DNA from 2 places in the Variovorax sp. HJSM1_2 genome. Region 1 is predicted to be linked to the other one. Evidence: riboswitches for the same ligand, from Rfam matches in the RefSeq annotation. Region 1 holds a riboswitch; the other holds the start of a gene.
What was found. A riboswitch is a leader RNA that binds a small molecule or an ion and turns the genes downstream of it on or off. The one in region 1 is predicted to bind glycine.
Positions count from the first base shown of each region.

Region 2: it holds a riboswitch for glycine, as region 1 does, so the genes downstream of both, ACFQ95_RS12355 (D-amino acid dehydrogenase) here and gcvT (glycine cleavage system aminomethyltransferase GcvT) in region 1, are expected to answer to the same signal.

Region 1 is NZ_JBMOXA010000010.1:22,432-25,972, reverse strand. Features, by position in the region: gene gcvH (glycine cleavage system protein GcvH) at 1-152, opposite strand, end outside; gene gcvT (glycine cleavage system aminomethyltransferase GcvT) at 264-1,403, opposite strand; glycine riboswitch at 1,474-1,588, opposite strand; glycine riboswitch at 1,601-1,707, opposite strand; gene ACFQ95_RS12920 (TRAP transporter large permease) at 1,849-3,141, opposite strand; gene ACFQ95_RS12915 (TRAP transporter small permease) at 3,138-3,541, opposite strand, start outside.
Region 2 is NZ_JBMOXA010000009.1:129,235-132,775, forward strand. Features, by position in the region: gene ACFQ95_RS12345 (phosphoethanolamine transferase) at 1-253, shown strand, start outside; gene ACFQ95_RS12350 (helix-turn-helix domain-containing protein) at 349-1,080, shown strand; glycine riboswitch at 1,244-1,364, shown strand; gene ACFQ95_RS12355 (D-amino acid dehydrogenase) at 1,451-2,761, shown strand; gene ACFQ95_RS12360 (FIST signal transduction protein) at 2,948-3,541, opposite strand, start outside.

The sequences.
Region 1 (3,541 bases):
ACTTCTTTCTGCGCGATGGTTTTGCCGACTTCGGGCAGGTCGACAAACACCACATCGCCCAGCGCATCCTGTGCGTGGTGGGTAATGCCCACGGTGGCGATGTCGCCCTCAACGGACAGCCATTCGTGGTCTTCTGTGTAATAAATGGGCATGGAAAAACTCCTGGATGGATTCAAACTAAAAAGATGCAACTGCTGCGCTGGCTAAGGTCTTGCTGAAACCCTTGAACTGCAGGTGTGATTCTGCAGTGGTTTGGCAGGTGTTTAGCCGCGTACGTAACGGTTGGGCACAAACGGCATGGGCGCCACTTCCATGGGCACGGGCTTGCCACGCACGATAGCGTTGACGCGGGTGCCGATGGCGGCATGGGCCGCATCCACGTAGCCCATGGCCACAGGCTTGTCTATGCTCGGGCCCAGCAGGCCGCTGGTCACTTCGCCTATGGTGTTGCCTTGCAAGTCTTGCAGAACGGTGTGGTCGCGCACCGGCACACGTTCCAGTGCGACCAGGCCAACACGTTTTCGTGCCACGGTGCCCGCTGGGTCTGCGAGCTGCGCTAGGATTTTTGCAGCACCTGGGAAGCCGCCTTCGCGTGCACCACCGGTGCGCCTTACCTTTTGCATGGCCCAGTTCAGGCCGGCTTCTACCGGCGTGGTGGTGGTGGTTATGTCGGCGCCATAAAGGCACAAACCGGCTTCCAGGCGCAACGAGTTGCGTGCGCCCAGGCCAATCGGCTTGACTTCAGGCTGGGCCAGCAGCAAGCGGGCGAGGGCATCGGCCTGTGTGGCGGGGACCGAGATTTCAAAACCGTCTTCGCCGGTGTAGCCACTGCGTGTGATGAAGCAATCGGCTGCGCCCACCTTGAAGCTGCCACCCGTCATGAACACCAGCTTTTCCACGCCTGGCGCGAGGCGGGCCAGCGCGGTGACGGCTTGTGGTCCTTGCAGGGCCAGCAGCGCCATCTCCGGCATGGGGATGACCTGGCAGCGCGTGCCAATGCGCGCCTGGATGTGGGCGATGTCGGCCACTTTGCAGGCGCCATTCACCACCACAAAAATATCCGTGCCACGGTTGAAGAACATCAAGTCGTCGAGGATGCCGCCGTGATCGTCGAGCAGCAGGCCGTAGCGTTGTTTGCCCACGGCCAGGTCGATCACGTCCACGGGCATCAGCGACTCGAACGCGGCGGCTGCGTCCGGCCCTTCCAGGCGCAACTGGCCCATGTGCGAGACGTCGAACAAACCGGCCGCGCTGCGGGTATGCAAATGCTCGGCCATCAGGCCTGCGGGGTATTGCACCGGCATGCTGTAGCCGGCAAACGGCACCATGCGGGCGCCAAGTTCCAGGTGCAGCGCGTGCAGCGGCGTGAGCAATAAATCTGAAGAGGTGGTCGAGGAGGACATGGGTGCGGATTCCGAGGGGCAGTTCAATCACCACGCGCGCCACGGTGCATCACCATGGACGTGCTTGGCACGTGCCCCCGCTGTCCGCTTTACCTGAGAGATTCGCCCAGCGATGTGGGGTTGCTCCTTCGGTGAGACCGCTCCACGTTGATCAGGTGTGCGGGCTTCTCTCCAGTGGGGAACGCCGGTTTTGCGGCCGGCGGGTGTCAGTCCTGGGTACCTGAGCGTTAAAACCTTTGCGGTTTGCGCCTTCGGCGGCCTGCAAACGCTAGGGCGTTTGTTGACTCTCTCCTGACGGTGGCGAGTATACCCAGGGATGCCCTACATGAATCGTCGCGGTGCGTAAAAGTGCGGGGGCGGGCGATCTGCGTCGTGGCGCTTCTCATCCCGCTCCTCACCCTAGGCCCTCGCGTCCAGGCATGCAGCGCATCCCAGGGAAGTCGCCTTACTTAAATCCCATCACATGTGGCAACCAGGTGCTGAGTGCCGGAATAAAGGTCAGCAGTACCAGCACCACACCATGCGCCCAGAGGAACGGCATGAGTTCGCGCACCAGCGGCCCCATGGGTACACGCGACACGTTGGAGGTGACGAACAACAGCCCGCCCACGGGTGGCGTGATCATGCCCAGCGTCAGGTTGAAGATCACCACCATGGCGAAGTGAGTCGGGTCTATGCCCAGCTTCACGGCCACGGGTGCCAGTATGGGCGCGAGCACCATCACACCCGGCAGCGGCTCGATGAAGATGCCGAACAGCAGCAGAAAGATGTTGACGATGACCAGGAACATCCACGGCGACAGGTTCATGCCGACAATCCAGTCGGCCATGGTTTGCGGCAGGCCTTCAATCGTCAAGATCCAGGCAAACCCGGCCGACAAGCCGATGATGATCAACACCGAAGCGGTGAGCAGGGCAGAGCGCGCCAGGATGTCGGGCAGAGCCTTCCATTCGAGTGTGCGGTAGATGAACTTGCCACACACCAGCGCGTAGAACACCGCCACCACCGAGGCTTCGGTGGGTGTGAACCAGCCCGCGCGCATGCCGCCCAGAATGATCACCGGCAGCAGCAGCGCTGGAATGGCTTTCCAGGTGGTGCGCCAGACTTCGGGCCAGGGTGGCATGCCACCGTCGCCTTTGTAGTTGCGCTGCTTGGACACGCGAAAGTTCACGATACACATGGCGATGGCGATCAGGATGCCCGGCAAGATGCCCGCCACAAACAGCGAGCCCACCGAGACGTTGTCGTCCTGCAGCGCATAAATGATCATGATGATGGACGGCGGGATGATGGGCCCCACGATGGCCGTGGCAGCGGTCAGCGCTGCGGCGTAGGATCGGTCGTAGCCCGCCTTGTCCATCATCTTGATCAGCATAGAGCCGGGGCCCGCAGCATCGGCCAGGGCCGAGCCCGAAATACCCGAGAAGAACGTCAGCGAGACCACGTTGGTGTAGCCCAGGCCGCCGCGTTTATGGCCGACAAACTGGCCGGCAAACTTCAGCAGCACTTCGGTGAGCGAGCCGCCGCTCATCAGCTCCGCGGCCAGGATGAAAAACGGCACGGCCATCAGCGGAAAGCTGTCCATGCCGGTAAAGGTTTCCTTCAGCAGCACAAACAGCGGATAACTCTCCGCCAGGATCAACGTGGCCACCGTGGCCAGGCCCAAGGCAAACGCCACGGGCACACCAATGGCCAGGAACAGGCAGGCAGAAAGAACCAGGATCAGACTTGCGTTCATAGGGAAGCACTCGCATTCGCGTCAAAGTGGGCGTCGGATGCAAAGCTGCGCTGCAACACATAGTCGCGCACGATCAGGCACCAATGCACGATCAATAAGATGCCGCCGACCGGCATGGCCGCGTAGATATAGGCAAACGGAACTTGCGACACGGCGGTCAACTGGAACATGTTGCGCTGCATATAAAGCCAGCCGTACCAGACCATGAAGCCGAAGAAGGCAAACAACAACAGTGCCACCACGATGCGTATGCTTCGCGCTGCGGCGGTGGGCAGCGCATCCTGCAGGTTCTCCACGGCGATGTGGCCGCCATAACGCAGCACCGGTCCGGCGCCCAGAAAGGTCAGCCAGATCATCATGTGGCGGGAGATCTCTTCTGCCCACTCTATCGACTGGTCGG
Region 2 (3,541 bases), on a different contig from region 1:
CCTGCACGGCATGCCCTTGGCCATTGCGCCCAAAGAGCAATACACCGTGCCCATGGTCTGGTGGTTTGGCGGCACTGGCGCCAGCGGCTGGAACGGTCTTGACGCCAGTTGCCTGCGCGCACGCGCCCAGCAGCCCGCACACCACGACCATCTCTACCATTCCATCATGGGCTTGATGGGGGTGGAGACGTCCAACTACATCGCCGAGCGCGATCTGATCAGCAGATGCCGGGAGCCCAGGACAGGCGTGTGAACGAATAAACGGCGCCTGGGGCTTGCCTTAGATCGTCCGCGAAGCTGGGCACTATAAAGTAGGCCCTCTACGTTCGCACCTCCATCCCGCACGCCATGAGCACCACCGCCGACCTCGTCACCGCCCTGAAGAAAGAACTCAAACACGCCCAAATGACCTACGCCGACCTGGCGCGTGCCATGGGCATGGCCGAGTCAAGTGTCAAACGCATGTTGGCCAAGGGCGAAATGTCGCTGTCGCGGGTCGATGCGATCTGCCGGGCCCTGAAGCTGGACTTCGCCGAGCTGGCGCGCAAGGTGGCCGACAACCAACCGCTGCTCGCCGAACTCACGCAGGCCCAGGAACGCGCGGTGGTGGCAAACAAAAAACTGCTGCTGGTGGCCATCTGCGTGCTCAGCCAATGGACGCTGGAACAAATCACCAGCGCCTACCGCATCAGCCAGGCCGAGGCCATTGTGTGTCTGGCGCAGCTCGACCGCATAGGCATCATTGAACTGCGCCCGCTGAACCGTTACCGGCTCAAGCTGGCAAAAACTTTCCGCTGGCGCGCCCATGGCCCGGTGATGGAATTTTTTCGCGACGAGGTGCTGCTCGACTACTACGCCGGCGGTTTCGACGGTCCGGGCGAAGGCCTGCTGCTGGTGCACGGCGAGGTCAGCCGCAGCCTCGCGCCCGCCTTCATGGAGCGCCTGCAGCGCGTGGCCCAGGACTTTGCCCAACAGCATTTGGCTGACCAGAAACTGCCGACCAGTGAACGCGAGGGTTACACCCTGCTGCTGGCCATGCGCAGTTGGGAGTTCGCCGCGTTTGCGGCGCTGCGCCGATAACAGCCCGCTACAGGCCAGCACTGCCGCTGCTGGGCGGAAAACCGCTTCACAAAGCCACACAGCTGTGCCTACAATCGCCCCCGCAGGAGAGTGAGGGGCAAGCCGCCCCTCCACCGAAGGCGCAAACTCCCATGAACGCTCAGGTCCCGTACTGCATTCATTGAAAAAGCCGTCTGAAGAGACACCACGCGGGCAACCCGCCCAAGCCGTGGTGCACCGAAGGAGCAAACCCCCAGCGCGTGCCGGGAGTGAATCTCTCAGGTACCAAGGACAGGGGGAGCGGCAACTTGAGGCGTCGGCCTGGGTTGCTACTTTTTTATAGCCGCTCACGCTCGTCCCTCAAGCGCACAACCGCTAAAAGGTTCTCACCATGCGCGTGACTGTTCTCGGCGCCGGCTTGCTCGGCGTCAGCTCGGCTTATTTCCTCAACCAACTCGGCCACGACGTGACCGTGCTCGACCGCCAGGCCACGCCCGGCGCTGAAACCAGCTTCGCCAACGGCGGGCAAATCTCGGTCAGCCATGCCGAACCCTGGGCCAACCCCGGCGCGCCGCTGAAGCTTTTGCAATGGCTGGGCCGCGAAGATGCGCCGCTGCTGTTTCGCCTGCGGGCCGACATGCGGCAATGGCTGTGGGGCCTGCAATTCCTGCGCGAATGCACACCGGCGCGCACGCGCCACAACATCGAACAAATCGTGCGCCTGGGCAGCTACAGCCGAAGCGTGTTGCAAGGCTTGCGCCGCGACATCGGCCTGGCCTACGACGAACGCACCCAGGGCATTCTGCATTTCTACACCTCGGCCAAAGAGTTCGATGCCGCCCTGGCACCGGCCGAGCAGATGCGCGCCCTGGGCTGCGACCGGCAAGTGGTCTCGGCGGACGAGGCCGTGCGCCTGGAGCCCGCGCTGCGCCACATCCGGCCGCAACTGGCAGGCGCCACCTACACGCGTGAAGACGAATCGGGCGATGCCAACCAGTTCACCCGCGCCCTGGCGCAACGCTGCGCCAGCAACGGCGTGAAGTTCCTGATGGGCCACACCGTCACCGCTTTGCCCATGGTGGGCGGCCGCATCGACCATGTGGAGGTGACCAACCGGGAGGGCCGGTTTGAGCGCATTCAAGGCGACAGCGTGGTGCTGGCCATGGGCAGCCTGAGCCCGCTGATCGCCGCTCCGCTGGGCATTCACTTGCCTATCTACCCGGCCAAGGGTTACTCGGTCACCATGCCGGTCAAAGACGCTGCCATGGCGCACGAGGTCAGCCTGACCGACGACGAGTTCAAACTCGTGTTTTCGCGCTACACCTCGGCTGACCGGGATGTCATGCGCATCGCAGGCACGGCCGAATTCAACGGCTACAACCGCGACCTAAACAGCGTGCGCTGCGAAGCCATTGTGAAACGTGTGGAGCAACTCTTTCCCGGCGCGGGCGACACCAGCCAAGCCCAGTTCTGGACCGGCTTGCGCCCGGCCACCCCGAGCAACGTGCCCATGATTGGCAAGACCAAGGTCGCCAATCTGTTCCTGAACACCGGCCATGGCACCCTGGGCTGGACCCACGCCTGCGGCTCGGGCAAATCCGTGGCACGCATCATCAGCGGCCTGGTGCCGGAGGTGGACTTTGCGTTCACCGGTTTGGCCGACGAACGCCGCACACGCAGCATTCGCCCCGCCACGTCATAAACGCTATGGACCGCCCAGGCAAACACCGTGGAACTGGCTTTGCCAGGCCACAGGTGTTGCCCCCTGCAAGGGGGTTGGCGTAGCGACACGTAGTGCGCGAAGACTAGGGGTGTTCCAAGCCCTCCCCCCTGCAAGGGGGAAGGCGCAGCGACACGCCGTGCGCGCAGACTGGGGGTGTTCCCCCAGCTAATCGGTGAAAACCGTCAACACCCCGGTGTAGCCGTAAAGATGATGACGGGCGATTTCGCCACCCGCAAAAAAGCCCACCAAGGGCACGTCACCGAGTGCGCGGCGCACGATCTGCAGTTCGGCGCTGGGGGCGCCGAAGTGCGGGCCGCCACGGCCGGCGCAACTGACGTAGATGGCGCCCGCGATGCGCCGCGCCGGGTGTGGCGCCGATTCGGCCTCGGACGCCGCCAGCGCGGAAGCCACCTCCACGGTTTGCTCCTCGGGCTCCAGCTCTTCGCGGATTTCGGCGCAGATGCGCACCAGGTCGGCCTTGGCCGCGGCGCGGTTGCGTTGGCAAAAGGCCATGCGCATGCCCACGCTGGCGCGGTCGGCAATCGCCACCCCTTTGCGGCCCGGGTCCAGGCCTATGATGTGGCGCACCAGCACGTCGCTGCCAAAGTGGCCGCTACGGCCCACGGCATCGGTGTCGGTGCCGGCCTCGCTCAGGCCCACCAGGGTGGCGCGCACGGCAGCCAAGGCGATTTGCGGCTCATCCAGCGAAACCTTGAGGTCGCGCAGCAACACGTCGAGCGCGGGCTCGCCGTCTAGCGC